2 linked regions of the Hamadaea flava genome follow. The protein of the gene in region 2 interacts with the protein of the main gene of each other region in a pairwise test. Links are inferred from orthologs where the notes say so. Each region holds a gene or a part of one and is shown on either strand. Other genes may lie near its edges.

Region 1 (7,081 bases), 1.8 Mb from region 2 along the record:
ATGAGGCGCTGATCAAGGCCTTCCAGAAGACCGACGCCGGCAAGAACGTCAAGTTCAAGACGTCCTTCGGCGCCTCCGGCGATCAGAGCCGGGCGGTCGCGGCCGGTCTCAAGGCCGACATCGCGGCGTTCTCCCTGGAGCCCGACCTGACCCGGCTCGTCACCGCCGGCCTGGTCGCCGAGGACTGGAACAGCGGCCCGACCAAGGGCTTCATCACCGACTCGGTCGTCGTCATCGCCACCCGCAAGGGCAACCCGAAGGGCCTGAAGACCTGGGACGACCTGATCAAGCCGGGTGTCGAGGTCATCACCCCGAACCCGTTCACCTCCGGCGGCGCCCGGTGGAACATCCTGGCGGCGTACGGGGCCAAGGCGAACAAGGGAGCGGACAAGGCGACCGGGCTGGCGTACATCGACAGCCTGATCGGCAACGTGCCGGTGCAGGACGCGTCGGCGCGGGCCTCGCTCCAGACGTTCACCGGCGGCAAGGGCGACGCGATCCTCTCCTACGAGAACGAGGCGATCTTCGCCCAGCAGCACAACCAGGAGCTCGACTACACCGTGCCGGACTCGACCATCCTGATCGAGAACCCGATCGCGGTCACCAAGAACTCCGAGCACCCGGCTGAGGCCAAAGCGTTCCTCGACTTCCTCTACTCGGCCGAAGGGCAGAAGATCTTCGCGCAGAACGGCTACCGGCCCACCGTGTCCGGAGTGGACACCGGCGTGACCTTCCCGACCCCGTCCGGCCTGTTCACGATCCAGGACCTAGGCGGCTGGCCGGCCGTGACCAAGGAGTTCTTCGACGCCAAGACCGGTTCGATCGCCCTGATCGAGGCCAAGCACGGCGTCGCGACCGTGGCGACCAGCCCCAGCGCGAGCCCGAGCAAGTGATGTCCGCCCCCGTTCTCACCGAGGCCGGTGCTCCCGCTCCCGCGGGCGTGCCGGCCTCGGTCCGTCGCAAACCACGCGTCGGCCCCGGCCTCGGGCTGGGCCTCGCGGTGCTCTACCTCAGCCTGATCGTGCTGTTCCCGCTGACTGTCGTCGCGTGGAAGGGCGTCGAGGGCGGGTTCGGCACGTTCTGGTCAGCGGTCACCACCCCGGACTCATGGGCGGCGCTCAAGCTGACCCTCGGGGCTTCCGCGCTGGTCGCGGTCATCAACGTGCTCATGGGTACGCTCATCGCCTGGGTGCTGGTCCGCGACCGGTTCCCCGGCAAGGCCATCGTCGACACCCTGATCGACCTGCCGTTCGCCCTGCCCACCATCGTCGCCGGCCTCGTCCTCCTCGCCCTGTATGGGGTGAAGAGCCCACTGCACCTGAACCTGGCGTACACCCGGGCCGGGGTGGTCATCGCGCTGCTGTTCGTCACGCTGCCGTTCGTCGTGCGTACGGTGCAGCCCGTCCTCCAGGAACTCGACCGGGACATGGAGCAGGCGGCGTTCTCCCTCGGCGCCGGCCCGTGGCTGACCTTCCGCCGGATCATCCTGCCCAACCTGGTCCCGGCCATGGTCTCCGGCGCGGGGCTGGCGTTCACCCGCGCCATCGCCGAGTTCGGCTCCACCGTCCTGCTGTCGGGCAACCTGCCCTTCAAGACCCAGGTCGCCGCGGTCAACATCTTCGGCCGCATCGAGAGCGACGACACCGCGTCGGCGGCCGCCGTCTCGACGGCGCTGCTCGTCGTGGCCTTCGTCGTCCTCATCGGACTGGATCTCGTCCAGCGTTGGGGGTCCCGCCGTGGCTAAGTACCTGCTCCGCGCGATCGCCCTGGTCTACCTGCTGTTCCTGCTGATCCTGCCGGTGGGTCTGATCGTCTGGCAGACCTTCGGCGACGGACTGCAGAACGTGATCGACGCGCTGACCACCGAGGAGGCGATCCACGCCTTCCAGGTGACACTCCAGGTCGCCGTGTGGGCCGTCGTCCTGAACACCGTCTTCGGTGTCGGGGTCGCCCTGCTGCTCACGCGGACGAACTTCCCCGGCAAACGACTGCTCAACGCGCTCATCGATCTCCCGCTGGCGGTCTCCCCGGTCGTCGTCGGGCTCGCGCTGATCCTGGCGTACGGGCGGTATTCGACGGTCGGCGGCTGGCTGGAGAGCGCCGGAATCCACGTCATCTTCTCCCTCCCCGGCATGGTCCTGGCCACCGTCTTCGTCTCCCTGCCGCTCGTCGTCCGGGCGATCGTGCCGGTGCTCGAAGAGATGGGCGACGACCAGGAACAAGCCGCCCGGACCCTCGGCGCGGGCGCGTGGCAGACGTTCCGCCGGATCACCCTGCCCGGCATCCGCAGCGCGCTCGGCTACGGAATCGTGCTGTGCCTGGCTCGCGCGCTCGGCGAGTACGGCGCGGTGGCGGTCGTCTCCGGCAAAGTCGTCGGCGAGACCCAGACCCTGACGCTGTTCGTCGAGGAGCGCTACCTCAACTACGAGGTGCCCGCCGCGTTCGCCGCCGCCACCGTACTGGCCCTGCTGGCCGTCGGCTCCCTGCTCCTGACCACCCTTTTGCGCCCGAAGGACGGCAACTGATGGCCATCGAAGTACGCGGCGTCTCGAAGTCGTTCGGCCGCACCCCGGTGCTCAAGGACGTCTCGGTCGACATCGCCTCCGGTTCGCTGACCGCCCTGCTGGGTCCGAGCGGCGGCGGCAAGTCCACCCTGCTGCGCGTCATCGCCGGACTGGAGACCCCGGACGCCGGAGCGGTGCTCATCTCCGGCGTGGACGCCACCCGGCTGTCGCCGCAGCGCCGCAACGTCGGGTTCGTGTTCCAGCACTACGCGGCGTTCAAGCACATGAGCGTCCGCCGCAACGTCGCCTTCGGGCTGGAGATCCGCAAGCGGCCGAAGGCCGAGATCCAGGCCCGGGTCGACGAGCTGCTGCAGCTGGTCCACCTCGAACAGTTCGCCGACCGTTACCCGGCGCAGCTGTCCGGCGGCCAGCGGCAGCGCATGGCGCTGGCCCGCGCGCTCGCCGTCGAACCGCAGGTGCTGCTGCTCGACGAGCCGTTCGGCGCGCTCGACGCCCAGGTACGCAAAGAGCTGCGGACCTGGCTGCGCCGCCTGCACGACGAGGTGCACGTGACGACCGTCTTCGTCACCCATGACCAGGAGGAGGCGATGGACGTCGCCGACGAGATCGTGGTGCTCGCCGACGGCGAGGTGAAACAGGCCGGCCGACCGCAGGACCTCTACGACAACCCGGCCAGCCCGTTCGTCATGAGCTTCCTCGGCCCGGTGACCGAGCTGGACGGCCGTCTGGTCCGGCCGCACGACATCGACGTCACCGCCGAGCCCGCCGACGGCTCGACGGCGGCCGTCGTCAACCGGATCGTGCACCTCGGCTTCGAGGTACGCGTCGAGCTGACCGCCGGCGACCGCGACGTCTGGGCGCAGATCACCCGCGGCGCGGCGAGCCGGCTCGGCCTGGCACCCGGCGACACCGTCCACCTCAGAGCCGTTCCGGCCGCGAAGTCCCTGGCGGTCGCCGACGCCTGACCGGGCACCCGGGCCGGGCTGCCGGCTGACACAATCGCGGCGTGGAACTGGCCCGCCGGCTCGGCCCGGCCGACGCGGTCGTCATCGGGCTCGGCTCGATGATCGGAGCCGGCGTCTTCGCGGCGTTCGCCCCCGCCGCGCGAGCCGCCGGCAGCCTGCTGCTCGCCGGACTGACCGTGGCCGCCGTCGTCGCGTACTGCAACGCCACGGCGTCGGCCCAGCTCGCCGCGCAGTACCCGACCTCCGGCGGCACCTACGTCTACGGCCGCGAACGGCTGGGGGAGTGGTGGGGCTACGTCGCGGGCTGGGGGTTCGTCGTCGGCAAGACCGCCTCCTGCGCGGCCATGGCCTTGACGTTCGCCGCCTACGCCGTACCCGCGCCCTGGCAGCGCCCGGCCGCCGTCGTCGCGGTCCTCGCCCTGGCCGCGGTCAACTACCGCGGCGTCACGCGTACCGCCCGGCTTGCGATGATCATCGTCGTCGCGGTCCTGGCCGTGCTCGCGGTGGTCGCCACCGCGGGCCTGCTGGGGCCCCCGGGCCCAGCAGCTTCGCGCGGCGCGTCACCCTACGGGGTCCTGCAATCGGCCGGTCTGCTGTTCTTCGCCTTCGCCGGGTACGCGCGGATCGCGACCATGGGAGAAGAGGTACGCGAGCCGCAGCGCACGATTCCGCGAGCCATTCTGACCGCACTGGCCCTGGCCGTCGGCGTCTACGCCGTCATCGGCGTAGCGCTCCTGCACGTCCTCGGCCCGGAGAAGCTGGCCGCGTCGGTCGCCCCGTTGGCCGACGCCGTGCACGCCGCCGGCTGGAACTGGGCCGCGCCCCTCGTCCGCGTCGGAGCCGCCCTCGCCAGCCTCGGCGCACTGCTGGCCCTCATCGCGGGGATCGGCCGCACCGCACTGGCCATGGCCCGCCACGACGACCTGCCCCGCTGGCTCTCCGCCGTGCACCCCCGGTACGCCGTCCCCCACCGAGCCGAGATCGCCCTCGCCGTCGTGGTCTGCGCGCTCGTGCTCACCGTCGACCTCCGCGGCGCGATCGGCTTCTCATCCTTCGGCGTCCTGGTGTACTACCTGATCGCCAACCTGGCCGCCTGGACCCAGACCGGCGCCGACCGGCGCTACCCGCGGATCCTCCAGGCACTCGGCGCCCTCGGCTGCGTGGTGCTCGTCGCCACACTGCCCTGGCCGGCGGTCGTCGGCGGGCTCGCCGTCTTCGGCGTCGGCCTGCTCTACCGCGCCCTCCGCCTCCGCCTCGCCTAACCCGCGCCCTCCCCTCGGGCTATCCGCGCGATCATGAACCTTCGGTCATGATCGACCGGCGTGTCGTGTCCGAAAGTTCATGATCGCGCCCTGGAGGGCGGGGGAGGGAGGGTGAGGGGGTTAGGCGGGGCGGATTTGGTCGGCGAGGCGTACGGCGGCCTCCTCGACCGGCACCTCGACGGTGTCCCCGGTCGACCGGCGCGTCACCTCGACGATGCCCCGGGCCAGCCCACGCGCACCGACAGTCACCCGCAACGGGATGCCCACCAACTCGGCGTCGCTGAACTTCACGCCCGGCCGCTCCTCGCGGTCGTCCCAGACGACCTCGATACCGTTGTTACCCAAGCGCTCGTACAGCTCACGGGCCGCCAACGCGGTCGCCTCATCGGTACCGAGCTGCACGATGACAACCTGGAACGGCGCCACCGCCATCGGCCACACGATGCCCTTGTCATCGTGATGCGTCTCGACGATCGCCGCGATGGCCCGCTCCACCCCGATGCCGTACGAACCCATGATCGGCGCGACCCGAGTCCCGTCCGCCATCAGCACGCTGACACCCATCGACTCGCTGTACTTACGCCCCAGCTTGAAGATGTGCCCGACCTCGACGGTCTTCGTCGCCTCCAACGGCGTGCCACAGCGTACGCACGGCTCCCCGGCGACCACCTCTCGCAGATCGGCCCAGCGCCCGACCACGATGTCCCGATCGACCTCGACCCCACGCAAGTGCACGTCGTCCACGTTGGCGCCGGTCGCCATCCCACGCCGCCCGCGCAACGCCTCATCCGCCACGATCGGCAACTCGCTGACGCCGACCGCCCCCAGACTGCCGGGCAACGCACCGAGCGCCGAACGGATCTCCTCCGCCTGCGCCGGCCGAATCGCGATCGCCCCGAGCGCGTCCACCAGTTTCTGCTCCACCAGCGCGTGGTCGCCCCGCAACAACACCAGCGTCAACTGATCGTCCACGACATACACCAGCGTCTTGATCTGACGATCCCCGGCGAAGCCATGCCCGACCGCGAGATCCTCGATGGTGCGTACGCCCGGGGTGGCGAACCGCTCCGGCGCGTCCAGCAGATCCACGTCCTCGACAGCCGTCAGCGCCGCCTGCGCAGCCTCCACATTCGCCGCGTACCCACACCCCGGACAGACGATCGTGATGTCCTCACCGGCACCCGACGGGCACATGAACTCCCGCGAATCACTGCCGCCCATCGTCCCGTTCGACGCCTCGACCGCCACGACCGGAATCCCCAGCCGCTCGAAAATCCGCCGATACGCCTCGTAATGCCGATCGAACGCGGTATCCAGCCCGGCCTCATCCACATCGAACGTGTACGAGTCCTTCATCGTGAACTCGCGAACGCGCATCAGACCACTCTTCGGCCGCGGCTCATCCCGGAACTTCGTCTGGAACTGATACCACGCCTGCGGCAACTCCCGATAGGACCGCAACTCCGAAGCGACCGTCGCGAAGATCTCCTCATGCGTCATCCCCAACGCCAGATCAGCGCCCCGCCGATCACGCAGCCGGAACATCTCCTGCCCCATGACATCCCAGCGCCCCGACTTGTGCCAGATCTCGGCCGGATGCATCGCCGGCAACAGGAACTCCTGCGCCCCGATCCGATCCATCTCCTCCCGGATCACCGTCATGATCTTCGCGCGTACGCGGATCGCCAACGGCAGCAGGCTGTAATGCCCCGCCATGAGCTGCCGGATGAACCCGGCCCGGAGCAACAGTCGATGGCTCACGGCGTCGGCGTCCGCCGGATCCTGCCGCAAAGTAGGGACAAACATCTGTGACCAGCGCATAGCCGCCCAGCCTACCGGCCACGCCCAGCCCGGTCGCGCGAGTTATCCGTCCTTCGGGCCGACGTCTTATCCGTCCTTCGGGCCGACGTCGCGATCCAACCGCTCCACCGCCGTACGCCGCGCGACGCTGAGCGAATCCGGCCGCGCCATCCGCCACTCGACCCCGAGCCGGTTCAACGCCACCTGACACATCCGCATGATGTCCGGCGACTTGTTGCTGAAGAAATAGCGCGGGTACTCGTAGTCGCGGCCGCCCCTGTGCACGCGGTTGACCACGCGGCAGCCGTCCGAGTGGAACAGGCCGCGCAGGAAACGGCCCGGATGGGCGGCCACGATCTCCTCCTGCCACAGTTCGAGGACGATCGGGCGGTTGTGCTTCTTCCCGGGACCGGCCTGCGGAAGCAGACACGGCCAATGCTTCGCGTAGGACTGGAGATACGAGCATCCGATGGACTGCACTCGCCCGACCTTGTAGGCGAGCGTAGCGAGCATCGCCGCTTCGGCCTCG
Region 2 (6,901 bases):
CAGGATGCCGTGCAGCAGCGCCTCGGGGCGGGGCGGGCAGCCGGGCACGTAGACGTCGACCGGAATGATCTGGTCCACGCCCTTGGTCACCGAGTAGCTGTCCCAGTAGGGACCGCCGCAGTTGCTGCACGCGCCGAACGAGATGACGTACTTCGGCTCGGGCATCTGGTCGTAGAGCCGCTTGATCGCCGGGGCCATCTTGTCGGTGACCGTCCCGCTGACCACCATCAGGTCGGCCTGCCGGGGGCCGTGCGCGAACGGGATCACGCCCATCCGCATGAAGTCGTGCCGGCCCATGCTGGACGCGATGAACTCGATGGCGCAGCAGGCCAGGCCGAAGTTGAACACCCACAGCGAATAGCGGCGACCCCAGTTCAGCACGAACTTGATGGGGTGGCCGAGGACCGCGGGCAGCTGTGCCATGAGTCCAGCCTAATCCGTACGACCCTCACGCGGCCGCCGGGACGACCTCCGTGGTGAATCCGCGCAGGAAGAGCAGGGCCACGCCGACGATGACGGCCGGGACGAGGGTGAAGCCGAGCAGCACGCCCAGCTCGGCGTGCGAGGTCTGGACGGCGGAGACGCCGGTGGTGCTGGAGACGTAGCCGAAGAGCTGGAGGACCTGCCCGAAGATCCCGGGGCCGAGGGCCAGCCCCAGCGTCTCCCCGGCGGTCCACACCCCGGTGAACACGCCTGCCTGCCGCTTGCCGGTCCGGGCCGTGTCGTACGCGATGCAGTCGGGCAGCAACGCCAAGCCGAACAGCTGCTGACCGGCGTACCCGAAACCGATCACGGCGATCATCGCGTACACGAGGAAATGCGGGACGAGCGGCGCGGTGACCAGGGCGAGCGTGGCCGCGGTCAGGGTGGCGGAGGCCAGGATGTAGCCGCGGACCTTGCCCAGCCGCTCGCCGATCCGGCGCCACAACGGTGTCACGACCAGGGCCGGGGAGACCACGGTGAGGAAGAGCAACGGCGTCGCGCCGTGGTCGTGCAGGACGTGGTCGGCGAAGTACTGGACGCCAGCGAGCATGGCGGCGACCCCGGTGGCCTGCACGACGAAACACGCCACCAGTACGCGGAACGGCCGGTTGGCCGCGACCACCTTGAGCTGGGCGCGCAGCGAGGGTTCGGACGCCTGGACGGCGCCGATCGGCGCGGTGGCGGTGCCGTAGAAGGCGCAGAGCGTGCCGATGACCATGAGCGCCGCCACGAACAGACCCATCAGCCGGTGGCCGACGATGCCGCCGCCGGTGGTGTCCACGATCCATGGCGCGACCGCGCCGGACACGAGGATGGCGGTGGCGAGGAGCCCGACCCGCCAGGTCATCATCCGCGTACGCTCGGCGGCGCTGTCGGTCATCTCCGCCGGCATCGAGACGTAGGGCACCTGGAAGAACGCGAACGCCGTCGCGGTGAGCAGGAAGGCGACCGCCACGTAGCTCACGGCGAGGACGGGGCTGCCGCCCGGCGGGACGGGCCCGAACGGCGCGGCGAAGAGGGCGACGAAGAGCACCGCGAGGGTCAGCCCGGCCCCCAGGAGGTACGGCCGCCGCGCGCCCCAGCGCGTATGCGTGCGATCGGAGACCCGGCCGACGAGCGGGTTGGCGACGACGTCCCAGGCCTTGGGAGCGAGGACCAAAAGCCCTGCGAGACCAGCGGAAACGCCTAGAGTATCGGTCAAATAGGGCAGCAGGAGCAGCCCGGGAACAGTGCCGAACGCTCCCGTCACCAACGAACCGAGCGAGTACCCGATGCGGACGCGCGGGGACAGAAGTTCGCTGTCGGCGGGAGCGACGGCCACACTGTTCTGCATGGGCACCGCCTCCATGGGCACAGAGCGTACGGGAGTGAGAATCAGTCGCGTACCGGCTGGGGTCGCCGCGGGACATCCCGCGACGGTCGAGGCCGGCCTGCGCGTCCTCGCCGAGGGCGGAAACGCCGTCGACGCCGCGATCGCCGCGACCTTCGCCTCCTGCGCCGCCGAGACCATCCTGTGCGGACTGGGCGGTGGCGGGTTCGCCACCGTCTTCTCGGCCAACTCCGGCAGCGTCGCCGTCGTCGACTTCTTCTGCGCCATGCCGGGACTGTCCGGCCAGACTCCGGGACCGATGGTACCGATCGAGATCGACTTCGGCGGGGTCCCGATTCCCTACTCCATCGGCGGTGCTTCGGTCGCCGTGCCGGGCGTCGCGGCCGGGTGTGCCGAACTGCACCGGCGCTTCGGTCATCTGCCCTGGCTCGAGATCGTGCAACCGGCGTACGACATCGCGCACACGGGTGTTCCGATCCCGCCGCCGCAGGCGGAGGCGCTGCGGTCGATCGCCCCCGCGATGATCCTCGACCAGGGCGGTCCGGCGTACGCCCCGGCCGGCCGGCTGCTCGAAGGCGGCGACACGTTGCAGCACCCCGGACTCGACGACGCGTTCGCGCTGCTCGCCTCGGGCTACGACGAGTTCGCCGACTACACCTCGGGTCTCATGGTCGAGGCGGTCCAGGCCGGCGGCGGCAGCCTGAGCCGCAAGGACGTCGAGGCGTACCAGCCGATCTCCCGGCCGGTCCGGTCCGCGACGCTGGGCGGCCGCCACGTGTGCGGGCGGCTGGACCTCAACCGGACGCTCCCCACGATCGCCGCCCTGCCGCGGCTGGACCCGCTCAGCGGCCCGGACCGAGCCGTCGCGCTCGCGCACGCGCTCCAGGAGAACGCGCACCGGCCGGAAGGGCTGGGCGAGACCACCAACATCTCGGTGGTCGACGGCGAGGGCAACGCCTGCGTCGTCACGCACACCCTCGGGCTCGGCTCCGGCGTCTGGCTGCCCGGCCTCGGCATCCACCTCAACTCGATGCTGGGCGAGGGCGAACTGTTGGCGGGGCACATCCACCCCGGCGACCGGGTGCACTCGATGATGAGCCCGCTGGTGGTGCTGACCCCTGACGGCGACCTCGACCTCGCCGTCGGCTCGGCGGGCGCGTCCCGGATCCGGTCGGCGCTGCTCAGCACCCTGATCGCGTACCTGGTGGAGGGGCGCTCGGTGCCCGACTCGGTCGCCGCGCCCCGACTGCACGTCGCCGGGCAGATCGCTCATCTCGAACCGGGCTATCCGGCCGACGGCGCCGACGCGCTGGCCGACGCCGGGTTCGTCGTCCAGCAGTGGGAGCAGACCAACCACTACTTCGGCGGGGTCAGCGCGGTGGGGCGTACCGGAGCGGCCGGCGATCCGCGCCGGGGCGGGCACGCCCACGTCCTCTAACGGACGTGGCCGGCCCCCGTCACGACGTACTTGGTGGAGGTCAGCTCGGGCAGGCCCATCGGACCCCGGGCGTGCAGCTTCTGGGTGGAGATCCCGATCTCGGCACCGAAGCCGAACTCGCCGCCGTCGACGAACCGGGTCGAGGCGTTGACCAGCACCGCCGCCGCGTCGACCCGGGCGGTGAACTCGTTCGCCGCGCTCAACGAGCCGGTCACGATCGCCTCGCTGTGCCCGGTGCCGTACCGCGTGATGTGGTCGATCGCCGCGTCCAGCGAGTCCACGACGTCCACCGAGATCTCCAGCGCGAGGTACTCGGTCGCGAAGTCCTCCTCGGTCGCGGGGACGACCTCCCCGAAGCGCGCCACCGGCGCGGTACCGTGCACGACCACACCGGCGGCACGCAGCGCGTCGAGTGCCCGAGGCAGGAAGGTGTCGGCCACCGCCGAGTGGACCAGCAGCGACTCCGCCGCGTTGCAGACCGACGGCCGCGACGTCTTGGCGTTGATCAGGATCGACAGCGCCATGTCCAGGTCAGCGGTCTCGTCGACGTAGATGTGGCAGTTGCCCACGCCGGTCTCGATCACCGGCACCGTCGAATCCTCGACCACACTGCGGATCAGGCCCGCTCCCCCGCGCGGAATCAGCACGTCGACCAGGCCACGGGCGCGCATCAGGTCGCGTACGGTCTCGCGGGAGGACGGATCGACCAACTGCACCGAGTCGGCAGGCAGTCCCGTCTTCGCGATCGCCTCGCGGAGGACGTCGACGATGGCGGCATTCGAGTTCGCCGCGCTCGACGAGCCTCGCAGCAGCACCGCGTTGCCCGACTTCAAGGTCAGCCCGGCCGCGTCGGCGGTCACGTTCGGCCGCGCCTCGTAGATGATGCCGACCACGCCGAACGGCACGCGTACCTGCCGCAACTGCAGGCCGTTGGGCAGCGTCGAGCCGCGCACCACCTCGCCGACCGGGTCGGCCAGCGCGGCCATCTGCCGCAGGCCGTCGGCGATCGCCGCCAGCCGCCCGGGGGTCAGCGCCAGTCGGTCGACGATCGACTCGCTGGTGCCCGCCTCCCGCGCCGCCGCGACGTCCACGCCGTTCGCCCGCAGAATCTCGTCGGTACGCGTGACGAGCGCGTCCGCCATGGCGACCAGGGCGTCGTCCTTGACGGCGCGGGTGGCGGTGGCCAGCGTGCGGGCGGCGATGCGGGCGCGCTGCGCCAGTTCGGTGACCGACATCTTCATCCCTCTCAGAGCAGCACCAGATCGTCGCGGTGCACGACTTCACGCTCGTACGCCGGGCCGAGCGACGCGGCGAGTTCGACCGTCGACCGGCCGAGCAGGCCGGGCAGTTCCAGGGCGTCGTAGTTGACCAGCCCTCGGGCCACCGGCTTGCCGGCCTCGTCGACGAGATCCACCGGATCGCCGGCGGAGAAGGCCCCGTCCACTCCCGTGATCCCGGCCGGCAGCAGGGACTTCCGCCGATCGACGACGGCTGCCACCGCGCCCGGATCCAGGAAAAGCCGCCCACGCGCTTCGGTGGCATGGGCCAACCAGAACAGGCGCGCCGATGCGCGTACCACTTGGGCCGTGAAGAGAGTGCCCACCTCGGCGCCGGACAGGGCCGCAGGGGCCTGGGGCGCGGAGGTCAGGACGACGTGGATGCCGGCGCCGTTGGCGATGCGCGCGGCCTGGACCTTCGTGACCATCCCGCCGGTGCCGAGGCCCGCCTTGCCGGCGCTGCCGATGGCGACGCCGTCGAGGTCGTCCTCGCCGCGGACCAGGTCGATCCGGGTCGAGCCGGGCAGCGCGGGGTCACCGGTGTACAGCCCGTCCACGTCGGAGAGCAGGATCAGCAGGTCGGCCTCGACCAGCGCGGCGACCAGGGCGGCGAGCCGGTCGTTGTCGCCGAACCGGATCTCGCTCGTGGCCACCGTGTCGTTCTCGTTGACGATCGGGACCACGCCCAGGTCGAGCAGACGCTGGAGGGTACGCCGCGCGTTGCGGTAGTGCGAGCGGCGCGTGACGTCGTCGACGGTGAGCAGAACCTGCCCGACCGTACGCCCATGGGCGGCGAACGCCGCGGTGTACGCGTGCATGAGCAGCCCCTGGCCGACGCTGGCCGCCGCCTGTTGCGTGGCCAGGTCCCGCGGTCGGCGCGGCAGGCTGAGCGGGGCGAGGCCGGCCGCGATCGCGCCCGACGAGACCAGGATGATCTGCTTGCCCGCCAAATCGGCCGCGGTGAGCGCCTCGACCAGCGCACCCAGCCGGGCCGCGTCGAGACCGCCGGACGCGGTGGTCAGCGAGGAGGACCCCACCTTGACCACGATGCGCCGCGCGTTCGTGACTGTCTGCCGCACCGGACCATTCTGACCTGCGTGAATCCGCGGATGTCGGGTGGATCCCATAGTGTGGCGCGATGTGAGCCCTGAGGAGTATCGCGAGCAGGTCCTGCAGCTCGTCGAGCGGATCCCGGCCGGCCGGGTGATGAGCTACGGCGCGATCGCCGAATACCTCGCCGACGTCTCGGGCCGCTGCTCGGCACGTCAGGTCGGCACGATCATGGCCCGCTACGGCGGCGGGGTCCCATGGCATCGTGTCGTCAATTCGTCAGGACGGCTCCCGCCGGGGCACGAACAGCGGGCCGCACAGCTCCTTGCGGAGGAAGGCGTGCAGCTTAGGGCCGGTCGGGTGATCATGCAGACTACCTCCTGGTACCCCGAAGATCACACGTCCGGCCGTTGAGGGTGCGCTCGGTGACCGTCTAGCCTTTCTCCGTGATCGACATGGACGCGGCCATCGGCTTCGTGGTGGCCAAGGGCGACCAGGTCGACCGTGCCCGCCTTTCGTACCTGAGGACCGGGGCCGCGCCGTCCGAAGAGATCCGCGACAAGGCCGAGGCGGGCCAGAGCCGCGACGGCGGCTGGCCGGCGTACTGGGCCGACGGGGTCGCCTCCGTCGACGCCACGTGCTTCCGGCTGGCCGAACTCGACGACCTCGGCGCGCTCGGCCGACAGCCGGCCCGCCGCGCCCTCGACTGGCTGACCACTCGACAGCACGCCGACGGCAGCTGGGAGGAAGACTCCAGCCTCGCCGACATCGCCCCGCCGTGGGCAGTCCCCGGCGATCCCGAGGCTCGGCTCTACATCACGGCCAACGCCGCCTTCTGGCTCACCGTCGCCGGGCAGGACGCCCGCTCCGCCGGCCCCCTCGACGACCGGCCCGGCGGGGCGTACGCGGGCGTCGTCGTGAAAGCGGCCGAAGCGCTACGGACCGAAGTGCAACCCGACGGGACGATGCCGACCTTCCTGGTCGCGACCTGGCTGTCCGCCGCCGTCCTCTACCGGCACGACATGTTCTACGAGTCCGTACGCCTCCAGCAGCGCCTGATCGAACGGCTGCCCGAGCTGACCGCAGCCGACGCCGCCTGGCTCGCGGCCGCCAACCGGCGTGTCGGCGTACGCGACGACGACCCGCTGATCATCAACGCGATGCTCCGCCTCCGCCAACTCCAACGCAGCGACGGCGGCTTTACCAGCGACGACGGCGACGCCTTCGACGTGCACACCACCCTAGCCGCCATTAGGGCGTGTCGTTAGCGCCCCGCTATTTGCTCCCTGGCGGCGTTGCTCGCCACCTCGTTGCCACCAGGCA

What was found.
Region 1: the proteins of HDA40_RS24590 (region 2) and HDA40_RS32830 interact in binary tests that used the Escherichia coli proteins (3 or more experiments, as listed by UniProt). The link is inferred for Hamadaea flava from one-to-one orthologs.

The regions. Positions count from the first base shown.
Region 1 is NZ_JAMZDZ010000001.1:6,985,735-6,992,815, forward strand. What follows is about bases 1,508-4,507. They hold HDA40_RS32830 (sulfate/molybdate ABC transporter ATP-binding protein), read left to right. Parts: upstream 1,508-2,524; coding sequence 2,525-3,490; downstream 3,491-4,507. Other genes in these bases: cysT (sulfate ABC transporter permease subunit CysT), read left to right, coding at 1,508-1,744; HDA40_RS32825 (sulfate ABC transporter permease subunit), read left to right, coding at 1,737-2,525; HDA40_RS32835 (APC family permease), read left to right, coding at 3,532-4,507. Outside these bases: HDA40_RS32815 (sulfate ABC transporter substrate-binding protein), read left to right, coding at 1-893; more of cysT, read left to right, coding at 893-1,507; more of HDA40_RS32835, read left to right, coding at 4,508-4,752; HDA40_RS32840 (proline--tRNA ligase), read right to left, coding at 4,873-6,573; HDA40_RS32845 (LAGLIDADG family homing endonuclease), read right to left, coding at 6,640-7,081. UniProt on the Escherichia coli protein: Part of the ABC transporter complex CysAWTP involved in sulfate/thiosulfate import. Responsible for energy coupling to the transport system.
Region 2 is NZ_JAMZDZ010000001.1:5,201,344-5,208,244, reverse strand. The notes cover bases 2,368-5,187. They hold HDA40_RS24590 (glutamate-5-semialdehyde dehydrogenase), read right to left. Parts: upstream 4,487-5,187; coding sequence 3,248-4,486; downstream 2,368-3,247. Other genes in these bases: proB (glutamate 5-kinase), read right to left, coding at 4,498-5,187; HDA40_RS24595 (gamma-glutamyltransferase), read left to right, coding at 2,368-3,251. Outside these bases: HDA40_RS24605 (NADH-quinone oxidoreductase subunit B), read right to left, coding at 1-423; HDA40_RS24600 (MFS transporter), read right to left, coding at 449-1,831; more of HDA40_RS24595, read left to right, coding at 1,815-2,367; more of proB, read right to left, coding at 5,188-5,607; HDA40_RS24580 (MGMT family protein), read left to right, coding at 5,669-5,992; HDA40_RS24575 (prenyltransferase/squalene oxidase repeat-containing protein), read left to right, coding at 6,034-6,846. UniProt on the Escherichia coli protein: Catalyzes the NADPH-dependent reduction of L-glutamate 5-phosphate into L-glutamate 5-semialdehyde and phosphate. The product spontaneously undergoes cyclization to form 1-pyrroline-5-carboxylate.